DNA from 4 places in the Pseudoglutamicibacter cumminsii genome. Region 1 is predicted to be linked to each of the others. Evidence: riboswitches for the same ligand, from Rfam matches in the RefSeq annotation. Region 1 holds a riboswitch; each other region holds the start of a gene.

The links. A riboswitch is a leader RNA that binds a small molecule or an ion and turns the genes downstream of it on or off. The one in region 1 is predicted to bind S-adenosylmethionine.
Region 2: linked by a shared signal. The riboswitch ahead of JOD50_RS04255 (flavin reductase family protein) and the one ahead of JOD50_RS05145 (O-acetylhomoserine aminocarboxypropyltransferase/cysteine synthase family protein) in region 1 are both predicted to bind S-adenosylmethionine.
Region 3: linked by a shared signal. The riboswitch ahead of JOD50_RS06950 (O-acetylhomoserine aminocarboxypropyltransferase/cysteine synthase family protein) and the one ahead of JOD50_RS05145 (O-acetylhomoserine aminocarboxypropyltransferase/cysteine synthase family protein) in region 1 are both predicted to bind S-adenosylmethionine.
Region 4: linked by a shared signal. The riboswitch ahead of JOD50_RS03635 (acyl-CoA dehydrogenase family protein) and the one ahead of JOD50_RS05145 (O-acetylhomoserine aminocarboxypropyltransferase/cysteine synthase family protein) in region 1 are both predicted to bind S-adenosylmethionine.

The regions. Positions count from the first base shown of each region.
Region 1 is NZ_JAFBCO010000001.1:1,108,160-1,115,212, forward strand. It holds gene JOD50_RS05130 (carbon-nitrogen hydrolase family protein) at 1-546, shown strand, start outside; gene JOD50_RS05135 (magnesium and cobalt transport protein CorA) at 620-1,726, opposite strand; gene JOD50_RS05140 (CoA-binding protein) at 1,847-2,359, opposite strand; gene JOD50_RS05145 (O-acetylhomoserine aminocarboxypropyltransferase/cysteine synthase family protein) at 2,359-3,675, opposite strand; SAM riboswitch class I at 3,687-3,791, opposite strand; gene JOD50_RS05150 (histidine phosphatase family protein) at 3,884-4,543, shown strand; gene JOD50_RS05155 (M20 metallopeptidase family protein) at 4,639-5,877, shown strand; gene JOD50_RS05160 (HpcH/HpaI aldolase/citrate lyase family protein) at 5,966-6,904, opposite strand; gene JOD50_RS05165 (amino acid permease) at 6,914-7,053, opposite strand, start outside.
Region 2 is NZ_JAFBCO010000001.1:914,190-921,242, forward strand. It holds gene JOD50_RS04235 (MFS transporter) at 1-1,272, shown strand; gene thiM (hydroxyethylthiazole kinase) at 1,269-2,156, shown strand; gene JOD50_RS04245 (thiamine phosphate synthase) at 2,137-2,814, shown strand; gene JOD50_RS04250 (PepSY domain-containing protein) at 2,863-3,531, opposite strand; gene JOD50_RS04255 (flavin reductase family protein) at 3,636-4,160, opposite strand; SAM riboswitch class IV at 4,200-4,313, opposite strand; gene rplI (50S ribosomal protein L9) at 4,475-4,936, opposite strand; gene rpsR (30S ribosomal protein S18) at 4,960-5,199, opposite strand; gene JOD50_RS04270 (single-stranded DNA-binding protein) at 5,269-5,856, opposite strand; gene rpsF (30S ribosomal protein S6) at 5,909-6,208, opposite strand; gene JOD50_RS04280 (acyltransferase family protein) at 6,474-7,053, opposite strand, start outside.
Region 3 is NZ_JAFBCO010000001.1:1,529,325-1,536,377, reverse strand. It holds gene JOD50_RS06960 (alpha/beta hydrolase) at 1-221, opposite strand, end outside; gene metX (homoserine O-acetyltransferase MetX) at 245-1,435, opposite strand; gene JOD50_RS06950 (O-acetylhomoserine aminocarboxypropyltransferase/cysteine synthase family protein) at 1,520-2,851, opposite strand; SAM riboswitch class IV at 2,956-3,071, opposite strand; gene JOD50_RS06945 (VOC family protein) at 3,273-3,914, shown strand; gene JOD50_RS06940 (CPBP family intramembrane glutamic endopeptidase) at 3,967-4,791, opposite strand; gene JOD50_RS06935 (phosphotransferase family protein) at 4,822-5,700, shown strand; gene tpx (thiol peroxidase) at 5,888-6,382, opposite strand; gene JOD50_RS06925 (ribokinase) at 6,456-7,053, opposite strand, start outside.
Region 4 is NZ_JAFBCO010000001.1:791,945-798,997, reverse strand. It holds gene hrpB (ATP-dependent helicase HrpB) at 1-153, shown strand, start outside; gene JOD50_RS03655 (DUF308 domain-containing protein) at 236-835, shown strand; gene JOD50_RS03650 (hypothetical protein) at 905-1,267, shown strand; gene JOD50_RS03645 (MFS transporter) at 1,331-2,659, opposite strand; gene JOD50_RS03640 (LLM class flavin-dependent oxidoreductase) at 2,817-4,214, opposite strand; gene JOD50_RS03635 (acyl-CoA dehydrogenase family protein) at 4,204-5,595, opposite strand; SAM riboswitch class I at 5,605-5,691, opposite strand; gene JOD50_RS03630 (MarR family winged helix-turn-helix transcriptional regulator) at 5,896-6,423, opposite strand; gene JOD50_RS03625 (SDR family NAD(P)-dependent oxidoreductase) at 6,648-7,053, shown strand, end outside.

The DNA of each region.
Region 1 (7,053 bases):
CCGAATGCGAACGGCAAGCCGTACAACACGTTGCTGGCTGTGGATGCGCATGGCGCGGAGCTAGAGACGTACCGCAAGATCCACTTGTATGACGCGTTCACGTTCAAGGAGTCGAACCGTATTTCCGCTGGCGACCCGTCGCAGGTTGCGACGTTCAAGTATGGGAACCTGACGTTCGGGATGATGACGTGCTACGACGTTCGTTTCCCTGAGCTCGCCCGCAACCTCGCGTTGGCTGGCGCTGATGTTCTGTTGGTTCCGGCGGCGTGGTACAAGGGCGAGAACAAGATTGACCACTGGCAGACGCTGCTGAAGGCTCGCGCTGTGGAGAACACGGTGTGGGTTGTCGCCGCGGGCACGGCGTCGAATCAGACGATCGGCTACTCGGTCATTCTGGATCCGTTGGCGCAGCCTGTCGCGTACCTTGAGGACGAGCCGTACGCCTTGGTCACGGGCAAGGTTGGCCGCAAGAAGCTCAAGAACGTGCGTGAATACTTGCCGGTTCTTGAGAATCGTCGCCTTGGGGTCGATGCGCCAAAGGCATGATCGTTGACCGCGGGCCAGCCGCGGCATCAGCTCTGCCCTGACTCAGGGCAGAGCCAGCCCCATCGTGAGAAAGCTACATCCAGTCTTTCTTTTTGAAGACGATGAACAGGAACAAAGCGAATCCGAACATTGCCGCGAGCGCGAGCGGGTAGCCGAAGCTCCATTCGAGCTCGGGCATGTTGGTGAAGTTCATGCCGTAGATCGCGCCGATGAGCGTGGGCGCAAAGATGATAGCCGCCCAGCCGGAGATCTTCTTCATGTCTTCGTTTTGACGCTGCGAAACAAGCGTCGCGTTGACCTGCAGGATCTGGTTCAGCGCGTCGCGTAGTTCGGCGATGTCCGGGATGATCTGTGACAGGTGGTCGGAGACGTCGTCGAGGTACATCCGCAGTTCGGTGTCGGTCCCGTAACGCGTGGTACCGATCAGCAAGCGGCGGATCACGGTCGCCAAACCGTTAGACATTTGGCGTAGCTCGATGATCTCGCGCGACAGGCGGTAAATACGCTCGGCAGCCGCAGGGTCGCCCGAGAACACCTGCCGCTCAATTTCCTCTTTGTCAGTCTCGAGACCACGCAGCACGGGGCCGTATCCGTCAACAACCGCATCGAGCACTGCGTGTAGCACGGCTTCAGGGCCGTGCTGGAGGAGCTCGTTTTGTTCGCCGAAGCGGTGCTCAAGCCGGAAACCTTTCGCCTGCCACGCGCGCACCGCCGCCTGGTCCTGGCACAGAACCGCCACCTGGTTGCCGCGCATCAAGAGGTTGAATTCGCCGAACACGACTTCCTCGATGTCATCCTGATATGCGACGGAGTGGGTCACGACGAATAAGGTGTCGCCTTGCCGCTCCGCTTTAGCGCGCTGCGACGGCGCCTGCAGATCCTCGAGCAGCAGCGGGTGCAGATCCCAGGCTTCGGCGAGCTCTTCGATCTGCTCATCGGTCGGCTTGTCCATCGAGATCACGACGATCTGATCAGGGTGCTCCTCGGAGTACTTGCCTGCAGTCTCGATGGTGTGGGCGCCGGTCAGCGGGAACGCGCCTTCGCTGTCGAAAGAGACAGCACGGATGTTGTCCTTCGGTACGTGAGGGGTCCGTGAAGCAACAGGGATGCGCTTACTACTCGAACGCGCCGGGAAAGGGGGCAGGCCGAGCTTGGAGCGAATCTTGTTGCGTGCAGACATGACTCTATTCTGGCACCAGTTCCGCCAGTTGCCTGTCAGCACGCCGCACGGTGACGCCTGCAACATCGAACATGAACCGCGCCGCGTAGACACGTCACAAGCTCTCCGCGGCGGCCGCGGCTACGCGCGCAGCTGCCGCTTGGAGGAGATGACCCCGGTGTCGAAGCCTGCGAGGTGGAGCCCGCCGTGGAAGCGTGCGTGCTCGATCTTGATGCACCGGTTCATCACAGCAGCGAGCCCGCCGGCCTCCGCGATGCGGGCGGCCTCCTCGTTCCACAGGCCCAGTTGCGCCCAGAACACCTTTGCGCCCACGCGCACGGCTTCCTCAGCCACGCTCGGGAGGTCTTCGTTGCGGCGGAACGCAACCACGACGTCGGGCACCTCTGGCAGGTCATCGAGGCTTGGATAGACCGGCTCACCCAACAGCTCGGTGGCTCGCGGGTTGATGAAGTACAGCTTGTACGGCGCGGAAGACTGCAGGTAGGTCGCCACGAAGTACGCCGCGCGGGCGGGATTCGTGGAGGCGCCGACGATCGCAACGCTCTTCGCGGCACGCAACAGGTTCAGCCGCTGCGGGGCGGACGGGCCAACCCACGTGCTGTTCGCTTCAGTAGTGGCGGTTTCGTTGCTCATTACGCTTCCTCCTCGCTCACAGCACCGTTCACGGCGGCTTCCAACGCTTGGTCGAGGTCCCAGATGATGTCCTCAACATCCTCAAGGCCCACGGAAATACGGATCAGGTCTTCACCGATCCCGCCAGCAGCGAGCTGTTCGGCGCTGAGCTGCTGGTGCGTCGTGGACGCCGGATGCAACACGAGGGTCTTCGCGTCGCCGATGTTGGCCAGGTGGCTTGCGAGCTGCAGGTTCGCGATGAACTCGGCCCCGACGTCGCGCCCACCCTTGACGCCAAAGCTGAACACGGAACCCACGCCGTTCGGCAGCAGCTGCTTGCCGCGCTCGTGGTAGGCGTGGTCTTCGAGGCCGGCGTAGGAGACCCACTCGATGCGGTCGTCGTCAGCGAGCCACTGTGCGACCTTGCGGGCGTTAGCGATGTGCGCGTCCATGCGCTGCGGCAGGGTTTCGATGCCGATGAGCAGTTGCCACGCGGACTGCGGCGCCAGGGAAGCGCCGATGTCACGCAACTGTTCGTTGCGCAGCTTGGTGAGGAAACCGTACTCGCCGAAGTTACCCCACCATGACAAGTCGCCGTAGGACGGGACCGGCTCGGTCATGGACGGGAAGTTTCCGTTGCCCCAGTTGAAACGGCCGGATTCAACGACGACGCCGCCCAGCGTGGTGCCGTGGCCGCCCAGGAACTTGGTGGCTGAGTGGATCACGATGTCCGCGCCGTGCTCGAGCGGACGGAAAATGTACGGCGGGGTCAGGGTCGAGTCCACGACCAGCGGGACGCCGTGTTCGTGGGCGAGGGCGCCAAGGCCCTCGATGTCGGTGATGACCCCGGATGGGTTCGCTACGACCTCGGTGTAGAGAACCTTGGTGTTCGGTTGGATCGCGGCGGCGAAATCCTCGACCTCGGTCGAGTCGATGAACGTGGTCTCGACTCCGAAGCGGCGCAGCGTGACGTCGAGCTGGGTCACGGTTCCGCCGTACAGCTTCGAGGAAGCGACCACGTGATCGCCGGCCTGGCACAGCGCGGCGAAGGTGATGAACTCGGCGGCCATACCCGATGACGTCGCAACCGCGCCGATGCCGCCCTCAAGCGAAGCCACGCGTTCCTCGAACGCCGCGACCGTAGGGTTAGCGATACGCGAATACACGTTCCCGTACTTTTGGAGCGCGAACAGCGTTGCCGCATCGTCCGCGTTTTCAAAGACGAACGACGTCGTGTTGTACAGCGGGACAGCACGCGAACCGTGCTCTGAATCAGGGGTAGCGCCCGCATGCAGGGCACGGGTACGGAAACCGAATTGACGGTCGGCAGAAGACATGGAACTCCTTTAATCCATCGATCCCGGCATGAGCACCATTCGCTGCAGCGGTGGTGCTGCGTCGATGGTTGCTGCGGTGTCACAGGGCCAGGTCCCTCGACCGCTCTAGATGGTCAGCCACCATTATGCGCACTCACCACAGCCAGGGCAAACGCATGTGACGTACTAAGGCGCGCAGGTAATAGTGTGGCCGGCATAAGCTGGGACTATGACCACGAGCCCAAATCACATCCCCTCACTAGCGCTCGTCCGCCACGGGCAGACCGACTGGAATAAAGAACGCCGTTTCCAGGGGAGCAGCGAGGTGCCGCTCAACGCGACCGGCATCGAGCAGGCCCGCGCCGCCGCAGAAACCTTGCGAACTGACGCGGCATCACGATGGGGTAGCCCGTGGGACGTCATCCTCACCTCCCCGCAACTCAGGGCACGCGAAACCGCGGAGATCATCGCTGAACACCTCGGACTCGGGGCGCCGCGCGTTGTCGCCGGGCTCAAGGAACGCTCATACGGGCCCTACGAAGGCCGCGCCTACGGCGACCTCGACAAAGAGACCTTCACCTACCTCTTCCCAGCGCACCTACCCAACGTCGAAGAGGTCGAGGCCCGCGGTAAAGAGCTCGGAATCCTCGAAGGAGTCGAAACCTCCAAAGATGCAGGCCACCGTGCCGCATCAGCGCTCGCCGAAACGCTCAGGGGCAACCCCGGCCAGCGCATCGTTGCAGTCTCCCACGGCTCAACCACGCGCTGCCTCCTCAACACCCTGGACGAGTGGAACATCAGCAACCCTGGCCTAAGTAACTGCGACATCCGCTACCTCACCCCAGCCCAAGAAGCCCACCTGCACCACATCCGCAACGCACTGCCCTAACCCGGCGCTACATCACAGCCCGGCCCTGCGTCACAAGACTGACCCACTACACTTGCTGTGACGCCGTTCACGGATGCAAGCCAAGGAATTCCATCATGAGCACAGCCAATTCGACTACGGCACACGAGCCGATCCCAGCAGAACTCAACGAGCAGGTCGTGAGGTTGCGCCGCTATTTGCACGCGAATCCGGAGCTGGACCGGCACCTGCCAGTGACCCAAGCGGCGGTTCTGGATGCGCTCGAAGGAACCGAAGGGATCGAGCTGCACACGGGGGAAGCGCAATCCTCCGTGACGGCGGTCCTGCGCGGCGCCGCGCCGCTGCCTGAAGGCACCCGCCGCCCTGTGGTCCTGCTTCGCGGTGACATGGACGCGTTGCCGGTAACGGAAGAAACCGGGCTCGAATATTCGCCGACCGAAGCCGGGAAGATGCACGCGTGCGGCCACGACATGCACACCGCTGGCCTCGTGGGTGCCCTGCTGTACCTTGCGCAGCGCCGCGAAGAACTCACCGCCGATGTGGTGGGCATGTTCCAGCCGGCCGAAGAAACCGCTGGCGGCGCCAAAATCATGATCGAGGAGGGCCTGCTCGAAGCCGCTGGCCAGCCAGTCGATGAAGCGTACGCGATCCACGTGTACGCCGACCGCTACGCGCATGGAACGTTCGTCTCCAAGCCGGGGACCATCCAGTCCGGATGCGACGACCTCGTCATCACGGTCCACGGCAAAGGCGGCCACGGATCCGCCCCACACCAAGCCGCAGACCCGGTGCCTGTCGCGGCAGAGATCGTCCTCGGCTTGCAGACCATGGTGACCCGCCAGTTCGACCCGTTCGACCCCGTCGTCGTGACGGTTGGATCGATCAAGGCGGGTTCAGCGGCGAACATTATCCCGTCCACCGCAACTATCGAAGTCACGCTGCGTTCCTTTAGCCCGGCTTCCCGCGAAAAGCTCGTGCCGGCGGTCAAACGCGTCGCGGAAGGCATCGCGGAAGCGCACGGTATGAGCGCAAGCTACAGCGTCGAATGCGACTTCCCGGTGACGGTGAACTCCGCCGAACATGTCGATTACGTCGCGGAGACCGCGCGCGAGCTGTTCGGAGAGCACGCTTATCGGGATCTTCCACGCACCGAAGCCGGATCGGAAGACTTTTCCGAGGTGCTCGAGCGTGTACCGGGCGCCTACATTTTCCTGGGCGCCGTGACCCAAGGCGAAGACCCCACTACGGTGCCGGGCAACCACTCGCCTCACGCGATCTTTGATGACCGCGTGCTCGGGCGCGGAGTACGGCTGTTCGCGGAGCTCGCGCTACGCCGCGGGCCCGTCGCGCAGTAACTACACGACGCAGCAACGACCTGGCCGGAGTAACGACCAGCCCGCGACGTGCGGGTCCACGGCCCTGATGAGCCGCGGACGCGAACATCTAGTAGTGGTAGGTATCCGATGGGGCAGGGGCCGGATCGGATGCCTTCCGCCAGTGCACGTTGTAGGCCTTCGCAAGCTCCAGGATCTTGTTCGCGCGGGAAAGACGCGGAAGGTCGGAGCCGTTGCGGATCTCGCCCCCGTCTTCCTCGAATTCCGCGAGGAACTCGTGCGCCCACGCAACGTCCTCGCCGGAAGGAGAGAGGCCCTCGTTGATGGTCGCGGTCTGCTCCGGAACCAGGCACAGCTTGCCGGTCATGCCGAAATCAGTCGTGACCGCGGCGGCTTCTGCGAGCTTGAGACCCGTCGTGCCCACGGTTGGGCCGTCGATCGGGCCCGGAAGGCCGGTCGCTCGGGACGCGATCGTGAACTGCGAACGCGCATAAGCGAGCGCCATCGGGCCGTCACCCATACCGGTATCGCGCCGGAAATCACCGATCCCGAACGCCAAACGATACGTGCCCTTCGCCGCGGCGATCGAATCAATACGCTGCAAGCCACGCGCCGTCTCAACCAAAGCAACCACAGGGATCCCCGGGAGCCGACGTGCGGTCTCGTTGACATGGTCGGTCGACTCAACCATCGCAAGGATCACGCCCGCCAGGCCGCCCTCAGCCACAGGGCCGCCCACGGCGGCCGGCAGCGTGCGAGTTAGAGCCTCAACATCGCCTTCCCAGTACTTGGTCGCATAGCCGTTCATGCGCACCCAAGCCGTGTGGCCCGTCGTCAGCCATTCGACCGCGGCTTCACGGGCGGCAGCCTTATCCTTGGGAGCGACGGCGTCTTCGATGTCCAAAACCACCACATCGGCGGCGGATTCTTCAGCCTCAGCGAAGCGATCAGGGTGCGCAGCGTTCGTCAAAAGCCACGAACGAGCGAGGTCCGGGCCGATCTTCTGACCAGCGGCGGTAGGGATCTGTGCAGGGAAAATAGGAGCCATGACCTCACGCTACTGAGTCTGGCGCTTCTTAACCCACGTTGTGACAACATATATCGCCGAAATCAACGCAATCCACACAGCGCCCGCGATGAGCGAGACCCGCGTACCTGGGAACCACGCCATCAAACCGATCACCAGAACCAAGAACG
Region 2 (7,053 bases), 190 kb from region 1:
ATGTTTCTGCCGGTCATCGCGCTCGCTCCTGCCCTCGAAGTTCTGGCCGGTCCCGCGGCGAGCGCTACAACCGGTGCCGGCGCAGGCGCTGCCGTCGTGATCGCGATGTTGCTCGGCAGGCCCGTGGGTGGGCTGGTGTTCGGTCGCATTTCTGATAAGTGGGGGCGAACCCGCGCCACGAGGCTCGCGCTTGTAGGCACGGCGGTGTGCGCAGCCGCGATCGCGCTGGTTCCGACCCACCAGGTGTGGGGTGTGTGGACGTTCGTTGCCGTGGTGGCTGCCCGGTTCGTGGGCGGGGTTTTCATCGCGGGTGAGTATTCAGCCGCGATCCCGCTGGCGATGGAATGGTCTCCTCCCCGTTTGCGGGGCTGGTTTTCGGGGCTCATTTTGTCGATGGCGCCGTGGGCTCAAGCTTCAATCGCGTTCGCTACTGCGATGATGTTGTCTTGGTTGGGCACGGATGCGTATGCGGTGTGGGGTTGGCGGGTTTTGTTCGCTTTCGCTGCGTTAGCTTCGCTCGGGATGTACGTCTTTTACCGTTTCTATGTTGAGGATTCTGCACCCGGCCATATCGGCAACCATGCTCAACGTGCAGTGCATCATGGGGCCGGACGCGTCGTCGACGTCGTGGCTGGACCGTTCGCTGGCCGTTTCTGGCAGATCTTTGTTCTGCTTTCGGGCTTGTGGTGCATGACGGTCGCAACGGTCTTGATCTTGCCCGCGCATGTTGGTTCCGGCGCATCTTCTGCTTCCAACACCGCTAGCGGTTCCGCTACGGCTGCCACTGCTGGCTTGGATGCCGGCGCCATCGCGTTGGCGATGGGCGTGGCCTCGGTTGCGCAGGCTGTTGCGATGGCGGTGCTGGGCCACGTCTCAACCCGGCTGGGTCGCCGCCGGTTCTTTATGGCGTGGGCGTTGCTTGCCGGGACTGTGGGTGTTGCCGCGTGGTGGTGTGCTGTCTCTGCGTCCTCGTTTGGTGCTGCGGCCGCGTGGGCTGCGGTGGCTCAGGTTGCGACGGTTTCTGCGTATGGCCCTGTTGCCGCGTACATTTCTGAGGCGTTTCCGGCTCGGGTTCGTTCGACGGGCTATGGGGTTGCGTACTCGTTTTCGTTGATTCTGCCGATGCTGTATCCGCTGTGGTTGCCTGTCGTGTCCGGTGTGGTGGGTGCGCAGGTTTCCGTGGTTGCCGTGTTGTGTGTGGGTGCGCTTTTGGTGGGTATGGGCGCGGCGTTGGGTCCTGCGCAGCGTTCGAGTGAGGAGTTGCCGAGGTGAGTCTTGTGGATACGCGCGAACACATGGCCGCGTGTGTGGATGCGGTGCGCGGCCGGGTTCCGTTGGTGCATTGCATGAGTGCCGCGGTGTCTTTGAGCATGGTCGCTGATGGCTTGTTGGCTGCGGGTGCCCGGCCGTTGATGACGGAGACGCCTGCGGAGGCTCCCACGATGACCGCGCATTCCGATGCGTTGCTGGTGAATCTGGGGACCTTGAGCGAGGCCGGGGCGCGTGGCATTCCGGCGTCTGTTGCGGCTGCCCGGCGGCATGATGTGCCGTGGGTTTTGGATCCCACGGCGGTGGGGTTGGCCCCGGTGCGTACGCGGCTGGCGGGTGAGTTGTTGCGGCCCGGCGGTTCCGCTCCGCATGTGATTCGCGGCAATGCTTCTGAGATTGTGGCGCTAGCGGGTGTTGTGGATGGCGATGCGCGGTTCAGTGGCGCTGGCTTCACTGGCCGGGGTGCTGATGCGGGGCCTGTGGCGTCCGATGTGGTGCGTGCGTGGGCCTCGCAGCTTGCTCGGCGTGTGGGTGCTGTGGTTGTGGTGTCGGGTGCCGCGGATGTGGTTATGGCTGAGGATGGCGCGTTCTGCGAGGTGGCCGGCGGCGACAGGTTGTTGACTCAGGTGACGGGCACGGGCTGTTTGCATGGCGCGTTGATTGCGGCGTGCGTGGGCGCTGGCGTGGATGCGTGGGTTGCCGCGGTGGGTGCGAGCGCGTGGCTGGCCCGTGCCGCTGAGATTGCCGCGGCGGAGGTCTCCGCGGGGGCGACCGGTACCGCCGAAGCTGCTTCGCCTCCGCGCGGTGGCCCGGGCTCGTTCCGGGTCGCATTGTTGGACGCCTTGTACCGCGTGGGAGGTGCCGAGCATGACCTTTTCACCCGATAGCGCGGCACCTGTTGACGTGCGCTGTTATATGGTCACGGCTGGTTTCGACCGTTCCGTTCCCGCGTTAGCCGCGCAGTGTGCGGCGGCTGGGGCGGGCATCGTGCAGGTTCGGGTTAAGGACGTGCCCGCGCGGGAGCTACTCGAGGCGACGCTAACGGTGGCTCAGGCGGTTGAGGCCGCCAATCCGGCAACTCGTGTGGTGGTGGATGATTCGGTTGAGGTCGCCGCTGCGGCGATGCGGCGGGGCGCTCACGTGCATGGTGTGCATGTGGGCCAGGATGATCTTCCGGTGCCGGATGTTCGTGCGCTGTTGGGTTCGGATGCTGTCGTCGGGCTGACTACGGGCACACTTGAACTCGTTGAGCAGGCCAACGAGTGGTCGGAGCTTTTAACGTATGTGGGGGCAGGCCCTTTCAGGCCCACCCCCACGAAGGATTCGGGTCGTTCCCCGATAGGTGTTGACGGTTATCCTCGGCTTGTCGCAGCTTCCCGAGTGCCTGTGGTTGCTATCGGCGATGTGCATCCTGAGGACGCTGCCGCGTTGGCTTCCACTGGTGTTGCCGGAGTCGCGTTGGTGCGCGCTTTGGCTCGTTCGCGTGACCCTCAGCGGGATGTCCGCCGGGTGCTGTCCGCATTCGATGCCATTGCGGCCAGGTAACCGTGTTTAGCTCATCGTGTCCTCGCTACGTGGCGAGGTTGCGCGTGTTTAGCTGTCGCGTTTGAGGATCTTGCCGTTCTTGACGCCACTCTTGACGTCGATGTAGATGTCTACATCGGAGCCGCCGCCCTCTGGGTAGATCTCAACGTTCCACATGATCTGGCCTTGTTCCTCGACAACGCTGACGTCATCGAGGGAGCCTGGGGTGTCCTTGAGGGCGGTTTCGATCGCCTTGCGGATGTCGGTCTTGATCGCGTCGTATTCACGGCGGTCGTCGGCATCTGCGTTTTCGACGTCGTCGCGTTCGATGATCTTGGAACCGTCGGCAGCGATCTTAATTTCGTGGATCTTGCCGCCCTCGTAGACTTCTACTTCCCAGCCGCTCTTGTCGTCATCCCAGTCGAGGTCAACGACCTTGCCGCCGATTTCTTTTTCAGCGGTGTCGATCGCCTTGAGAGCGTTGTCCTTGCTGCCACCCTTGGTTGGGGCCGCGGCGTCGTTGTTGTCATTATTGTCGTCAGCGTCGTCAGAATCGTCCATGTCATCGCTGGTGTCTTGCGATGCCATGTCTTCAGACTCAGTGTTCTGCGTGGCTTCCTGAGTCTGCTGAGTTTCGCTCTCGTTGGAGGAGTTGTTGTCCTCCGCTGGAGTGCCACATGCGGACAAAGCCAGCGCGAGGGCAGCTACGGACGTGAGGGCTAAATGTTTCTTCTCCATGGCTTAAGCCTATGCATATGTGAAAGGGGATTTCACTGATTATTTCTAAGCTATAAGCCTATTTAGGTGTTCCGCTCAAGCATGTGACACCGGGCTCCAGGCCGTTACGCCGTCACGAGTTCGCGGTCTCGCACCTGCGCGAGGTCGTGGAACGTCTTGCCGTGCAGCACGATCGGTTCGCCGTGGTCTTCGCCCTGGGATACAGCGTGAACCTTCAGGAGCACGATGGTGTGGTCGCCTGCCGGCACGGTGTCGTAGACCGAGGTTTCCAGCCACAGTGCAGCGCGGTCCAGGAACAGCGCGCCGGAGTCCGCCAAGGTGACGTCGAGGCCGTTGAAACGCTTGGTTTCGTCGCGGGATGCGAGCTGATAGCAGACCTCGCGATGCTCATCTGCAAGCACGGAGACGCCGAGGCGGTAGCCGTGCTTGAGGCGCTGCCACGTACGGGATTCGTTTCGGACGGAGAACGAGACGAGCGCGGGCTCATATGAGATTCCGACTGCGAAGCTCGAAGTGACCATGCCTTCGTGGCGTCCACCTACCCGCGAGCACAGGGCTGCGACCCCTACTGGGAATCGGTCGAATGCGGTACGCAGGGTTGCCTGGTCGAAAGTATGGGTCAGGGACATGGCGATTCATCCTTCGCGGTTACGGCCGTCCTCTATGGCCGGCGCAGCTTGCCGTCGGCATTCCCGACGGCCGAATCGTCACCTGGGGCACCCCACCTACGCGAGAGGGTTGCCGACGGATTAGCCAGGGCCTAAAAATCCGTACTCATGATTCGTGTTTTAAACGATAAGCAGTTCTGCGAGGGGCCCGCAACTGGATGTGTCGTTTAATTCATTTAATGAGACGAACGCCGCCACCCTTCGCGGGTGACGGCGTTCGTTTATGCTTCAGAGTTCGTAATCTTCGAGCCTGCGCAGTGCGCTAATGCTCGGTTTTACTTGCCCTTTGGCGTTGCAACAACGTGCAGCGTGGTGTTCGCGAGAACGTCTTCGTGCAGGCGGACGGTGGCCTTGTAGTGGCCGGTGGTCTTGACCTGCTGTGCGATCTCGATGGTGCGCTTGTCGACCTTGCCCAGGCCCTGAGCCTCGATTGCTGCTGCAACGTCGGCCTGCTTGACGGTACCGAAGAGGCGGCCGGACTCGCCAGCGTTAACCTCGATGCGGATCTCAGCAGCCTTGAGTGCTTCAGCGATCTTCTGTGCTTCTTCGAGGTTCGCTACGCGGTGGGCCTCGCGAGCGGCCTTGATGGACTCGACGTCCTTCTCGCCACCCTTGGTCCAGATGATCGCGTAGCCGCGTGGCAGCAGGTAGTTGCGTGCGTAGCCGTCGCGTACTTCGACGATGTCGCCAGCAGCACCCAGGCCGGTTACCTCATGCGTGAGAATAAGCTTTGCCATGTTTCTTCTCTCCTCCTTCTTGCTTAGCCGCGGCCAGCGCCGGAGTAGGGAAGCAGAGCGACTTCGCGCGCGTTCTTGATCGCCTGAGCGATCTTGCGCTGCTCCTGCACGGACACGCCAGTTACACGACGAGCGCGGATCTTGCCGCGGTCAGAGATGAACTTGCGAAGAAGGGCGACATCTTTGTAGTCGATGACCTCGATGTCGGCGGCCTTGAGCGGGTTGGCCTTAGGCTTAGGCTTGCGAATTTCAGGCTTAGCCATCGTGGAGCTCCTTAGTTTGTTTTGGAGCCCGCAGTTTTAGCTGCGGGATGGATGTTGGATTGGAACGATTTAGAACGGTGGTGCGGACTGGCCAGGGTTTGCACCCCAGTCGCTTGAGCCGCCAGAGTTACCCCACGGGTCGTTAGCTGGAGATTGCTGAGGTGCTCCCCAGTCTCCGCCGCCGCCCTGGGACTGCTGCTGGCCGCCGAAGCCGCCACCTTGGTTGCCGCCACCAAAACCGCCGCCGGTGTTGCCACCGAAGCCGCCTTGATTGCCGCCACCGCCGCCTCCACGCTGATTGCGGGAGACCTGCGCGGTTGCGTAGCGCAGGGCCGGGCCGACCTCGTCGACCTCGAGTTCCCATGCGGTACGGCGGTTGCCGTTCTGATCGTCATAGCTGCGGGCACGCAGACGACCCTGGGCGATGACGCGCATACCCTTGGTCAGCGATTCCGCCACGTTTTCGGCGTGTTCGCGCCATACGCTGCAACGCATGAAGAGAGCTTCGCCGTCTTTGAACTCGTTAGTCTGACGGTCGAAGAGGCGAGGAGTCGAAGCGATCGTGAAGTTCGCTACCGCGGCACCAGATGGCGTGAAGCGCAGTTCTGGATCGGCGGTGAGGTTACCCACCACGGTGATGATGGTTTCTCCAGCCATGTTTCCCCCTAGCTTGAAGCGTTAAACGTGGTTGTGCCCGCGTAGGACGCGCTTACTTGATGCGCTGGTCCTCTGGGCGGATGATCTTGGTGCGCATGATGGACTCGTTGAGGCCCAAAACACGGTCAAGCTCGGATGCGGTCTGTGGCTCAGCGGTGAAGTTAACCACTGCGTAGATGGCCTCAGCCTTCTTGTTGATCTCGTAGGCCATGCGGCGACGACCCCAGATGTCGATGTTCTCGACGGTTCCGCCGTCCTTGGTTACGACCTCGAGGAACTTGTTGAGCGTCGGTTCAACGGTGCGCTCGTCGACCTCGGGGTCAACCAGCAGCATCAGTTCGTAGTTACGCAAGTGAACCCACCTCCTTTGGACATGAAACGGGCACGGTCTTTCCGTACCAGGAGGTTCTATTGCGGTATCCCCTGCCCTGCATGTGAGGGCGTCCAGGCCTGCCGGAACACACATGACAATGCGGTTGCCAGCAAAACTTGATAGAGGACAACAGAACCAGTCTACCCATAGTCCGGGTGAGGACGTAATCCCCTGTGGATAAGCTCACTCTGGCAGAGGCCGCTCACGACGGCTCGGTGCGGCACTCAGTGATAGAACACGGTGTCTAGAACAAACGCTCGGGCAAGCGGCGTTCCATGACGGGAATCAAGCTCTTGAGGTACGTGTCACCGACGTGGTTGCCGTCGCGGTAGATCAGCGAGTTACCAGCAACTACCGGGCACGTGTCCTTGGTGCAGAAGTGATCGCTCAGGTCCATGACGTAGATGTCATCGAACCGCTGTGCGGCTTCGATCGCCGGATCATCGAGCAGTCCCTTCTCGACGGTGAAATCACACACCCCAGGACGGTCCATGTTTTCGGAAACACATGTGCGCGGCCGAGGAGTGTTCTTGTTGGTAGGCGGAATCGGGGTGTCCCGAACCACCACGAGCTGCGCTCCGCTCTTCTGCAGTTCCTTAAACGTCCGCTCGTAACCATCCACAGCATCGCCGCGGAAGGTTGAACCTGAGTAGTTTTGCGTGATGATCACGTCAGGCTCGTCTTCAAGAACCTGTTCGATCGACTTCTTATTCGGTTCAACACAGCGCTCTTCAGGGTCAACGAGCTTCCGCGGTTCAAGCGACATCGGGCACGAAGCCTTGGTGTACGTGATGATGCGCCAATCGTGCTCCTGAGCCATTTCC
Region 3 (7,053 bases), 420 kb from region 1:
AGATCCTGGTTTGAAAGAGGGAACCACGCGTAACCGCCAAAACCCAGTTCAAGCGGCGCACGCACCGACATCATAATGAACTGCTCCGGAAGCATGCTCGCAATCGGCAAGAGGTCGCGTTCATCCGCGCCGAAACCATGCAAGAAAACCAAGAGCGGCGCAGACTCATTCACGCCCTCAGGCACATGCTCAACAACAAACGGTTCCCACTTTTCAATCATAAGACCATCCTGCCACGCGGCACTCACGCAAGGAATTCGCGGAACGGCGCGTCCAGCTGATGCCCATCCGTCAAGAAGCCATCATGACCCACCGGCGTTGAGACCACGTGAACCTCAACATCGCCCGGGAGCGCATCCGCGATCCGCTGCGACTCCTGCGGGTAATACAGGCGGTCCGTATCAACCGCGGCGATGAAGAACTCGACGCCATCAAGAGCGCCGAGCGCCGCCTCGACTCCCCCGCGGCCGCGACCCACATCGTGGCTCATGAGGGCCTCCGTGAGCGTGAGGTATGCGTTCGCATCAAAGCGGTTCACGAGCTTGTGCGCCTGGTGATCAAGATACGACTCGACGGCGTACCGGCCGCGCTCATCGCGGCCAGCAGAACCCAACGGCAGCTCCTCGCCTTGCGGCGAGCGCCCAAAGCGATGGTCGAGCTCGGCAGCGGAACGGTAGGAAACGTGCGCAAGACGGCGCGCGATACCCAGACCACGCTGTGGGCCGGTCCCGTTGCCGTGACCGTAATAGTCACCGCCGTGGAATTCAGGATCGAGTCGGATCGCTTGAGTCTGGATCTGCGCGAAAGCGATCTGCTCAGCCGAGGACTCCGCGGTCGCCGCGATCACGGCGCACCGCTTGACGTGCTCCGGATAGCTCGCGGCCCATTCGAGCGCACGGGCACCACCCATCGAGCCGCCCACAACCGCATGCCATGCATCGATGTTGAGCGCCTGCATGAGCCGGAACTCAAGCGCAGCCATGTCGCGGATCGTCACGAACGGGAACCGCGAACCATACGGCTGGCCGTCCTCGGCCAGCGATGCGGGGCCGATCGTTCCGGAGCATCCGCCAAGCGCCGCCGGAACCACCGCGCAATACGTATTGGTGTCCACGGGCTTACCCGGCCCCACGACATCGCGCCACCAGCCCGGCTCCGGTGCAGCCGCGGCCGTGGATGCCGCATCGTTGGCTTGCGAGCCGGCAACCGCATCGTCGGCTGGCCCGCCGTCCGCAGCATGAGTATCGCCGGTCAACGCATGCAAGACCAAGACGGCGTTGCTGCGGTCCGCATTGAGCTCGCCGAAAACCTCATACGCGATGTGGGTCTGCGGCAAGTGACCGCCCGTTTCCAGATCCAGCGGCCCTAGAGAAAGGATCTTCACGCCGTTCTCCGGGGCGTTGTGCTGCAAGTGCTCTCGTACATCCAACGTCATGACGCTGCCTTCGCTTAGTACTTTTGCTTGATGGGTTCCTGACGATTCCGTTGCCGGGCGCCAGCAAGTGGCGCTTCCCGTGCGTTATGCGCGGGCGGCGTGGAATGCGTCGAAACCCTTCTGCAGGTCAGCGATGATGTCGTCGACGTGTTCGAGGCCCACGGATAGACGGACCGTGCCCGGGCCAACGCCGGCGGCCTTCTTCTCTTCAGGGCTCAGCTGCGAATGGGTCGTGGACGACGGGTGCGCGACAAGCGAGCGAACGTCACCCAGGTTGGCAACGAGCGAATGCAGCTCGAGCGCGTCCACGAAAGCGCGGGCGGCTTCTTCGTCTTCCTCTGCGTCCTTGATTTCGAACGAGACGATCGCACCCACGCCGTTCGGTGCGTAGTGGCGGCCGCGTTCGTACCACGGGCAGGACTTCAGGCCCGCGTAGATGGTCGCGGAGACGTCGTCCCGGGCTTCGAGCCATTCAGCGACCTTCTGCGCGTTTTCGATATGCCGCTCAACGCGCAACGAGAGCGTCTCGAGGCCCTGAGCGATCAGGAACGAGTTCATTGGGGAGATCGCCGCACCCGTGTCACGCAGCAGCTGCACGCGGATCTTGAGGATGTAGGAAAGGTTCGCGCCCAGAGGCGAACCGACTCCCATGTCGCGGCCGTAGACGATGCCGTGGTAGGACTCGTCCGGCTGGTTGAAGCCCGGGAAGCGTTCCGGATGCTTGGTGTAGTCGAAGTTGCCGGAGTCGATGATGGCCCCGCCCATCACGGTTCCGTGGCCGCCGAGGTACTTGGTTGCGGAGTGGACGACGACGTCGGCGCCCCATTCGATAGGCCGCAGCGAGTACGGGGTTGCCAGCGTGTTGTCGATGATGAGTGGCACACCGGCTTCGTCGTGTGCGATTGCGGCGATGTTTTCGATGTCGAACACGTCTTGGCGTGGATTGCCGATGGTTTCGCCGAAGAACGCTTTGGTGTTCGGCTTGATCGCGCGGCGCCAGGCGTCGAGATCGTCTGGATCCTCCACGAAAGTGACCTCAACGCCGAGCTTAGGCAAGGTGTGCTTGAAGAGGTTCTGGGTTCCGCCGTAGAGGGATGGCGAGGCGACGATGTGGTCGCCGGCTTCTGCGACGTTGAGGATCGCATAGCTTGTTGCGGCCATGCCGGATGCGACGAACAGCGCGCCGACACCGCCTTCGAGGTTTGCGATGCGGTTTTCGATGACCTCGGTGGTTGGGTTGTTGAGGCGCGTGTAGATCGGGCCGAGCTCGCTCAACGCGAAACGATTCGCCGCCGATTCGGTGTCCGGGAACACGTACGCGTTGGTCAAGTGGATCGGTAGAGCCTGCGACCCCGTGACTGGGTCTGGCGTCTGGCCGGCGTGAATCTGACGAGTTTCAAATTTCTGCTGGGACATTAAAAGAGCACCCCTTGCTCACTGTGAGGGGCTTGCCCGCGCATGTCAGACGACGACAACGCTTGAAGAGGAAAAGTTACGTCCGCCCGGTTACGGGCGGGCATAGCCCGCGCTTGCCACAGCGGCATTCCCGTGTGGCCAGGTCCTCACCCGGGGCACCCCGCCGCGGACGGAGGGTTGCCGGCCAGCAAACCGGGGTTTTGCACTGGCACTCATGACCTTGCTCATTAGCGTACAGCACTGATGAACGACGAGGCCAGAGCGTGTTCACAATGTGAACCGCGCCGCGCATCGGCGTTTATTTCATGACCTTTCGCGAAGACCTACAGGCCCTTCCCAGTCGCATAAACAAGCACATCGGAAACCTCAACTTAGGCAAACCTAAGTAGAGATGTAGCTCACACAGTGCCAGATTTAAACCATGAAGCTCGACCACGTTTCTTACGCATGCGGGCCAGAGGGCCTGACGACTACTGCTGACCGTATCGCCGAGCAGCTCGGACTCCGATACGTCAAAGGAGGCGTGCACCCACGCTTCGGAACACGCAACGTGTTCTTCCCACTCCGCAACCACCAGTACCTCGAAGTCGTCGAGGTACTCGACCACCCGGCCACGTTGCAGCAGCCATTCGGCAAAGCTGTGCGTGAGCGCTCCGAGATGGGCGGCGGCTGGATGGGCTGGGTTGTTTCCGTCGACGACATGACCCCAATCGAAGAACGCCTCCAGCGCGGTGCTGTCCCTGGCTCCCGTAAGTTCCCGGACGGCCGCGAACTCACGTGGCGGCAGATCGGTATCAACGGGCTCATCGCAGACCCACAATTGCCTTATTTCCTGCGCTGGGATGAGGGCTTCGAGGACCTGCACCCGTCCATGGCCGAAGAGCCACACGGTGAAATCGTGGAGCTCACGATCTCCGGCAACCGCGACCGCATCGACGAATGGCTCGGCCACCCAGGTGAAGACTTCAAGGGCAACGTCGTGTTCAACTACACGGCCCCTTCCGGGATGCCAGGCCTGCAGTCGGTCACGCTGAAAACTCCTCAGGGACTCGTCACGATCTAGCCGCCGTAGCGCGCCGCTAGCGGCGGTAGTGTGCGGCTAGCGGCGGCGCGTTTTAGCTGCCGTAACCGAACCAGGTAGCCAACAGCGGGTAGCCCACGAAAGCTACCGCGTCGAGCAAAAAGTGCGCCCAAATCAGCGGCATAACACGGTGCTTCCGTAGGTAATACATCCCAAAGATCACGCCCATCGCTACGTTGCCGATGAACGGCCCGATGCCCTGATACAGGTGGTATGAGCCGCGCACCACAGCGCAGAAAAGGATGATGGCTGCAGGGCCCCACTTGAGTGTGGAGAGCCGCTCATGCAGGTACGCGAGCACCACGACCTCTTCGAGTAGCCCGTTCTTGAGCGCCGCCAACAGCAACACCGGAATGCTCCACCACACATCCGGTAGGCCCGATGTGGTGATCGCGGTCGTGATGCCCAACGCGCGGCCCGCCGCGTACACTCCGAGCGTTCCCACCCCGATCAGCACAAAGAAGCCGACGCCTACAGCGGCGTCCGCACCCCATCGTCGGCCGTCAATGCCCCACCTGTGCAACGGATTGTTACCCGGCCAACGGGACACCAGGTAGATCACGAGCGCGACCGGCGCGAGTGCAAAGAAAATCCCCGCAAGCTGATACAGCAGATCGATCCACGGGCGCGTCCCCGTTGACGTGTTGAGCGCCGCTGTGCCGGAAGAAATCGGGCCTCGCGTGATGGTGTCGAGCAGGTCAATGAGGGCGTAGACCCCGGACTTGCCGAGCGACAGCGCCAAAACGATAGCGATCTCCCACCCCAAAACCGCGCGCGACGGAACAGCCTTCGAAGTAACCGCCTGCGGCGGCGCGGCTTGGTCATGCCCGGTGTTCGAATGTGGGGGTTGGGAACTCATGCATCCGATTATGCTCGGTAGGCTGGTGGCATGGCCAGGGAACCGCTCCGTAAAGAAATCGAACGCGCCGCTGCTTTGTACCCTGATGCCGCTTGGGTATCCGGCCGGGTTGAGGAATCGGGTAAGTCGAATGTGGTTCTGATCCCGGGGGATCCAGTTCCTGAGGTTGTTTTTCGGATGGCGCGTACGCGTGAGGAAGCCCTCGCGCAGCCTCACGAGGCCGCTTTGGTGGACGCGCTGGCCCCGCATGTTCCGTGGCTCGTTCCCGAGTCCCGTTCCGCCGTCGATGCGGCTGGCGGGATCGTCCAGCGGTTTATCCCTGGCTCCGCGCACCCGCTGCGTGAAGGTGACCCGGCTGTGTTGGGGCGAATTGTTGCCGACCTGATGGCGGTCCCTCGCGATGCGTATGAAGACTTGGTGGGTGCCGCGTGGGATGCCGGGCCGGAGTGGACGCAGGACCGCAAGGATGCCGCGATTGATGCGTTGGATCCCGGTGTGCGCGAAAGTGCTGCCGCGGTGTTAGCTGCCGTGGGCGAGATTGGGTATGCCGCGGGTTCTGCTGTGCCGCAGAGTTTGGTGCATGGGGATCTAGCCGGCAGGAATATGCACTGGCGTGACGGCGAGCTGGTAGGGATTCTGGATTGGGATAAGGCTTCGCGTTGGGATCCTGCGATTAATCTCGCGCATTTATCGCTGTGGCACGGCCAGGATGTCATAGATGAGGCGGCGCCGGATGAGTTTTTCGCGGCCCGGGCTCACGTATGGAATGGGGCGTTCGCGTTGACGCGTGTTGCCGACGCCGCGTTACGCGGCGGGGTCAAGACGTGGGGGCGGCTCTTGAGGAAGACTCAGCCGCGCATCATGCGGGCAGCAGTGGCGGCTGACACATGCCTTGAACTACTGCGCTAAAGCCGCACAGACGCCAACGCAACTCCGTTACTGCGAGCGGTAGGTTCGCACGAAGAACAGCAGGTAAGCCACGATGACTGCGCCGGGCAGTGCGCCCGCGTTATCTTGCGCGGGTTGTTGAGCGAGGGGTGTTTGGATGCGCGAGACGCCCGGGGCTTGTGACCCCGGGCGCCAGCACGTGTGTGGTTTAGAGGACGTTGAGGATCTCGTCGTAGGCTGGCTCCTCACCCACGCTTGGGGTCAGGGAGGAATACAGCACGCTGCCGTCGGTGTCGATGACGATGACACCGCGAGCCATGAGGCCCTTCATTGGGCCGTCCGCGAACTTGATTCCGTAGTCTTCGCCGAAGCTCGAGCGGAACGCCGAGGTTGCGATGACGTTGTCGATGCCTTCAGCGCCGCAGAAACGACCGAGAGCGAACGGGAGGTCCATGGACACGGTGACAACGACGGTGTTGTCGAGGCCCGCTGCACGCTTGTTGAATTCGCGTACAGACTGGGCGCATACGCCGGTGTCGATGGATGGGAAGACGTTCAGGACAACGCGCTTGCCCGCGAGGTCCTTGAGAGTCACGTCTTCGAGGTCGGTGTTGACGGTGGTGAACTCTGGAGCGGCCTGGCCCACTGCAGGGAGGGCGCCGACGGTGTTGAGGGTCTTACCTTGGAACTCGATAGTAGCCATGCGTCTATCCTTTCAGATCTGACCTGGTTCGCGGCAGGGGTTTGGCCTCAGGCTTAACCGCTACCTGGCAGTTTCATCGTACGGGCAGAACACCGTAGGACGCTTGCGCTCCTGCGCGGGTCACGGTGTCGGCGGCGTAGCGGGTTGCGTACCCGGCGGCGTCGGCGAGGCTGTCCCCCGCTGCAAGCCGCGCGGCGAGGGCGCCCACGTAGGCGTCGCCGGCGCCTGTCGTGTCGACGGGAGTTACGGTGTGGGCCGGGATTTTGTGTTCGCCCTCATCGTCGATGACGTGGGAGCCGTTGGCTCCGAGCGTCATGACAACCGAACGCACCCCTGCTGCTTTGAGCGCGTGCACGATCTCTTCGTCGCTCAGGCCGTCCGGGTTGCCGCCGAGCATCGTGAGGGCGCCCGCGCCTTCGTGTTCGTTGACGACGAGCGGGTCTGCTCGCAGGATCAGGTCTGCTGGCACGTCGATGACGGGCGCGAGATTAAACACGACGCGGCCCTCTGCTGCCGCGAAGGCTGCCTGGATTCCGGTCACGGGGATTTCGCCTTGCAAGACGACGACGCCTTCGATCGCAGCGGCGCGCGCTTGGACGGCTCCAGCGTCGAGGTGCTGGTTGGCCCCTGCGATCACGATGATCGTGTTTTCGGCGCCCTGGTCGACAGTG
Region 4 (7,053 bases), 320 kb from region 1:
GCCGTCACATCAGACCTCCACTCCTTCTTCACCGGCCCATACGCCGACGTCCGAGCAGAAATGCGCGGCCGCTACCCCAAACACCCCTGGCCAGAAAACCCACTCACCGCCCAACCAACCCACCTCACCAACCGCAAACTCCGCGAAAAATAGCCCACCAACCGGCATCCGATAAACTTAAACGCTGGTACCCACACGCACCCAAAAGCCTCAAAAACAAGGGGAACGAACACACATGGTGGACAGCGCCAGCGCGAACAACAACAGCGCCAACAGCGCCCCCGCGCAAGCAACCACGGCAGACTACAAACGAGTCCTCGCCAAACCAATGCTCTACCGCGGAATCGTCAGCGCACTCTTCGCACTCGTCGGCGTCTTCTTCAACACCACCCCAACCGTCGGCGCCATCAGCGCAGCCTTCGCCATCCTCTTCCTCACAAGCGCCCTCTTCTACTGGCCCATCATGAGGCTCGCCCTAGCACCCAGCTACCGCACCGCCATCACATCCGCCGTACTCGCATGGGCCATCGCCGGGATCCTCGCCATCATCATGCGCGACCCAGCCGGCATGGCCATCGCCGTAGCGTTCGGCTACACCATCGGTGGCGCCTCAGAACTCTACGGCGGGCTCAAAAACCGCGAAACCGGCCGCCCAAGCAAAGACACCACCATCTCCGGCGCACTCGGTGTCATCGGCGGCATCATCATGATCTTCATGACCACCAGCGACCCCCACGGCATCTTCGGCATGGCCTCCATGATCACCGCCGTCATCGCAGCCCACCACCTCATCGCCAGCATCGGCTACATGCAAGACCAACGCCGCGCCAACTAAACTAGAGGCAAACAACACCAGAGCGTAGCGCACACACAGCCCGCGCAGACCACGCACAAAGGAGAATCAGTGGCCAACAAGCCATCCACGTCCGGATCGAAAAAGTTCGGCTGGAAGCAAAGCGTCAAACCAGCACTCGTGCTATCGCTGGTCTTCGGCGTCGTCGCCGGCGTCATCTCCGCAGTGGCCGGCGCAGGCGGAACCCGCAACGGTCTCAACTTCCAGCTCGGCGCGATCTTCTTCCTCGTCGCATTCGTAGCTGGCCTCCTGGTGATCTCCCTGCTCATGATGGTCGCCAAAGACAACCCAGAAGACCTCGGCAAAGGCTCCGGCGTGAACCGCTCATCCGAACTCACCGACGCCGAACTCGACGCCATCGAAGCCCGCGAACGCGCACAACGCGCACGCCAAAACCGCGAAAACCGCGGCTAACTCTCCTTGACCGCCGCGGCGCACCGTGGCCCGCGACCACGGTCCCCAGAACCAAACCCGCGGCTAATGCTCCTCGACGTAACGCGGCTTAGCTGAAACCAGCCCCGCAACCAACGTGATCACCGCAATACCCAGCAGGATCCACAACGACGCCGTCCACGAACCCGTCGCCTCACGCACCACACCCAAAACCGGCGGAACAGAGGCCGCAACCACATAACCAAACGTCTGCGCCATACCCGAAAGCCGCGCCGCCGACATCGGCGTCCGCGCCCGCGCCCCAAACAACGTCAACGCGACCGTAAACAACCCGCCCTGGGCCGTACCAAGCAACAACGCCCACAACAGCGCCAACTGCGGAGCCAACATCGTCCCCGCAAGCACCACAATCACCGTGGAAACCGCCACAGCAACAGTGGATCCCACCACGTCGCGCCTCATCAGCCAGCCCGCAACAAGCGAACCCACAATGCCAGACGCCTGAATCACCGCAATATGGAAACCGGCGCTCTCCTCAGAAATCCCCGACGACATCTCAATAGCCGGCCACCACGTCAAAACCGAATAAAACAGCGTCGACTGAAAACCCATAAACGCCGTAATCACCCACGCCAACGGGGACCGCAACAAACTCCGCGGACGCGCCGCCGCCGCTGGTGACGCCTCCGCCGGTGACGCAGCCGACGACACCGTAGAGACTTGGTTGCGGGCTAAGACCTGCTGACGCCGCACCACATGATCCGCGCGGACCTGCGGCGCGAACACCGCGACACCAATCAAACCGGCACCCAACGTCAAACCGAGAGCGCCCTGCCAGCCCCAACCTGGAAGACCAGCGATCGGGACAGCGACCGCCGCCGCAAGCGCTGCCATGAGCGACTGAAACGCCGAATACACGCCCGTCAACGTGCCCGCATGATCCGGGAAATCACGCTTAATCAGCGCCGGCAACAGCACGTTCATGATCGCGATCCCAACACCAATCAAAACGGTGCCAGCCCACAAACCGAACGAACCAACCCACGAACGCGAAATGATCCCCACGTTCACCGCGATCAAAGCGCCGAACAGGGAATGAGCCAACCCGAAACGCGCCGCAATCCGCGGCACGATCGGCGAGAACACCGCGAAACACAGCAACGGCAAAGAAATTAAAAACGACGCAGACGCCGCAGAAAGCCCCACATCTTCCCTAATGCGGGGGAGCAGCGGGCTCGCGCTGGTCATCGGCATCCGCAGATTCGTGGCGATCAGCAAAATACCTGCGATCGCCAAAGCCGGGCTCACAGCCCTCGCCGCAACCCCCGGATTCTCTACACCCGGCGTCTCAACAGCCGGCGTCGAACCTTCTGGACGCTTCTTCCCAGCACTATCCCGCATCGAATTACTCACCCTCGTAACGCTATCGCCCTTCCCGGGCCGCGCAAGCTGGCAACCGTCACAACTCGTCATCACAATCCGCGGCTGCAGGATTACGATGCGGCAGCAGGCACCACGGGGCGTCCCACGGCACCCACTCGCCGGCTATGCGCGGCCGGAAGGGAAACGCTTAGCTGTGAGCCTCCACCAAAGCGCCAGTGCGGAAGCGGGAACCACGATGCGAATCAGGCAACCAATCCTGCCCCGTCACCGCGGCACGCAACGTCACGGCCTCCGCGGCACCGGCATCGTCGCTTTCAGCGCCGGCGTCAGCCAACAGACCGCGCCGCCGTAGCTCGGGGCTTACGTATTCAACGAATCGTTCAAGATCAGCCGGCCGCACGCCACTACACACGTTGAAGCCATCCACGCCGGAGGCCGCTTGCCACGCCTCCAACTGATCGGCAACGCTCTCAGGGCCACCCACAATCACGGGGCCGCGGCCACCCAACGTAACGAACGCGGCGATGTCCCGCACGGTCCACTCCCGCGTCGTGTCGCCAGAGGTCACCGAACGCAGAGCAGACTGATTCGCGTCCGTCTCAACCTCCGCCAACGGAGCATCCGGATCCAGGCCGGCCAAGTCAACGCCGGTCCAGCCCGCGAACAGCGCTAGCGCACCCTCGACGTCCACATACTGCTGATAGGACTCAAAGCGGCGCTGCGCATCCTCGTCGTCCGCGCCGGTGACCACGGTGACCATCGCGAACGTGCGCACCGCATCGGCTGGCCGGCCCGCGGCCTCAAGCGCATCGTGCAAACGGTCAATATAACCGCGCACAACGCTCGGCTCCGAACCGATCATGAACACCGCCTCGGCATTCTCAGCGCCGAAACGCAAGCCCCGCGCCGAAGCACCCGCCTGGAACAAGAACGGCGTGCGCTGCGGCCCCGGATGCGTCAACAACGCACCATCAACCGAGAAGTATTCGCCCTTGTGCTCAGCCTTCCGGACACCCGCCGGGTCCACAAAGACACCCGCATCGGCATCCTTGAGCACCGAGCCCGGAGCGAAACTGCCCTCGAACAGCTTGTACATCACGTCCATGTACTCGTCCGCGCGGTCGTAACGCTCATCGTGCGGCAGTTGCCGCTCCAAACCGAGGTTGCGGGCAGCGGAATCCTGATACGACGTCACAATGTTCCAGCCAACCCGGCCACCCGTCAGATGGTCCAAGCTCGCAAACCGGCGCGCCAACAAAAACGGATCCTCATACGTGCAGGAAGCCGTCAACCCGAACCCCAACCGACGCGTCACCGCCGCCATCGCAGACACTGCAGCGAACGGATTCAACAACGGAACCTGCACGCCGCGCTCATGCGAAACCGCGTCGCTACCGCCATACACGTCATAGGTTCCCAACACATCCGCCAAAAACAGTGCCGTGAAACCGCCGCGATCCAACGTCTGAGCCAGGTCGGTCCAGTAGCTCAACTGATCAAAATCCGCCGCCCGAGACTCCGGATGCCGCCACAAACCCGGCGACTGATGCACCGGCGTGGCCATCTCAAACGCGTTAAGAAGCACGGGTCACCTCACCGATCGCGTTGAGGCCCTCCGGGACAGTCCCGTTGACCAGGTAGTCGCCGATGATCCGCTCACGGAACACAATCGGGTTGTGTGTTGCGACCGTCTGCGCGTTCCGCCAATGCCGGTCCAGGTTCTTCTCCCGCGACGTGTTCGAGGCCCCACCCGTGAGGAACAGGTCGGAGCAAATGCTGGTCACGATGCTCGGTACGGTCACGTGCGCGCGCTCAACAGCAAGCTCCGCTTCAGTCAGCAAGCGCTGCGCATCTGGATCTTGGAGCGAAAGCACACCTTCGGCAGCCTCGAGCCGCCGCGCGGCCTCAACCACCGTAGACTCCACTACGAAAGCCTGCGCCGAAAGCCGCCCCACAACCCCCAAAATCTGCGGGTCCTCAGAGTGCGGAACACCCAAACCGGTATTGAAGGAGCGGGTCCGCCGGCGCACGCCAGCCGCCGCATCGTTCACGACGTTGCGAGCAATACCCGCCAGCACCGCGAGCAAAACAATCTGGAACAGAGGCGCCTCAAACTGCGCCTCAGCGCTGCCGGGAACGCGGTTCAGAATGTGCTCGGGCGCAACACGCACATCGGTGAAACGCGTGGTTCCAGTACCAGTGAGGCTCTGACCGAAACCGTTCCAGTCATCCTCAAGCTCAACGCCCGGAGCCCGCGTGGAAACGACAGCGAACTGTCGACCCTCGGTCGGCGTTCCGTCCGCATCAGGCAACGTGGCCGAAACCCGCGTATGCGTCGCGTACGCCGTGCCGGTGCAGTAGTACTTAGCGCCGTTGAGCACCCCGGAGCCGTCCGCCTGCACGGCCAGCGTCGTGTTGAGCGTATTCAGCGCATTCCCGCTCACCTCGGTGGACGCGTTGCCTACAACATCGCCGGCAAGAACCTTCGCGTACCAGAACTCGCGGGTCTGCTCATCGTGGTACCGCAGCGTCTCCACGAAACCAGCGTGGGAACGGTACTGATGCGCGATGTTCGGGTCAGCCGCCGCCAGATCGATCAGCAGCTGCACCCAGTCGGAGAACGGAACGCCCGGGCCGCCGTACTCGGTAGGCACGCGCAGCACGGTGAAGCCGGCGCGGTTGAGTTCCGCGATCTCAACGAACGGCAGAACACGGTGCGTCTCACGCTCAGAAGCGCCGAGCGCGATGCGGTCAAAGATCGGCCCGAAATGCTCACGCAGTTCGTGAAGGCTAGGCGTGTGGCCGGCTTCCCACGGGGTGACCGGCGCGTCCTGCGTGGTGACGTAACGCAGACCTTCAGCGAAGCTCAAGTCGGCGGAGGAAACAGCGGTGCTGGCTTCCGCATCGGCGGTGATCTCAGCGCCAGCTGCAGGGTGGACAGGGGTGTGCGTGGACAACGATGACACAGTTATTCCTTTCCATCGTTCCTGGCGGGAGCACCGTGCATAAACCGGTTGCTGCGACGTCAACGAGCCAGGTCTCTCAGTCGCTCTGGATGGGTTACAAGCATCATTTCTATACGTGCCGGCAGGGTGCTGTCAACAGCCTGCCGGGCGGCGCACGTCACAAAACGTCAACAAGAAACGCCCCTGCAGTGTTGTCTTAGGTGGTGCCTGCTTAGATGCAGGCGCCCTAGGTGGAGGTGATGCAGGGGCGTTTCGTGAGGCTTTAGCTGGAATCAGAAGGCGGGGCTCAGGAAGCAGAGATTAGAAGGCGACTTTCTCCAGCAATCGGCTCAATTCCTGCCGTTCGCTGGCGCTGAGCGCGGCGAGCACCACGTCGTCGGAGGCCATGGTCAGCGCGTGTGCCCGCCGGTAGGCGTCCTGCCCCTGCGGTGTGGCGACGACGATCCGGGAGCGACGGTCGCGGGGATCCACCTGGCGCTCGACCCAGCCTCGCTTCTCCAGGAAGTCCACCAGGTTCACGATCTGGCTCGGGTCCAAGCTCAGGAAGTCGCCGAGCTCGCGCTGCGACGGGTTCACGTCCGAGGCGGCCAGGGCCAACACGGAGTACTGGCGGACTTTCAGCCCCATCACCTCTTGCAGGACGCGGTTGGCGTGGCTGTGGCCGATGCTGCGCAGCCGGGCCGCCAAGAACTGGACTTGGCCGGCGAGTTCCGACGACGTGAACTCCGCCATGCGCTCGGCCGCAAGCGCGGTGGAGGGGGCGGGGAAGCGCTGGGCGGCCTCGGCCGGGCTGCTTGTGGCTCCGGAGGTGTCCTTTGTGGTCGTCATGTGCTTGCTTCCTTGGTCCGTGTGCTTGAGGACGCGATCCAGCTGATCTTGTCTCTGTACTTGCCCTAGAGGGGGCAAATCCTCTGCAGAGGATCGTACTCGAAAAAGCACTCTTCGAAAAATAATTGACATTCTCAATTATATGTACTGTCATGGTTCTTGTGTGGTGAACGCCACATCAGGACACAACCGACATCTAGAACGTCATCCCGAAGGAGAACCCCATGTCCCTCGACGGTAAGGTCGCCATCGTCACCGGCTCGGGCGCAGGCCTGGGCCTCGCCTACGCCCAGGAGCTCGCCCGCCAGGGAGCCTCCGTGGTTATCAACGACGTCAACCAGGAGACCGCGGACGCCGCTGTCGCCTCGATCACCGAAGCCGGCGGCAAGGCCGTCGCCGCCGTGGTCCCGGTCGGCACCAGCGAAGCTGCAGACCAGCTGTTCAAGACCGCCGTAGATACCTTCGGGGGCCTGGACATCCTGGTGAACAACGCCGGCATCCTGCGGGACAAGTCGTTGCTGAAGATGTCCGACGAGGACTTCGACCTCGTCATCGGCGTCCACCTCAAGGGAACCTTCACCTGCGTCCGCGCCGCTTACGCATACTTCAAGGAGAACGGCGTGGCCGGCC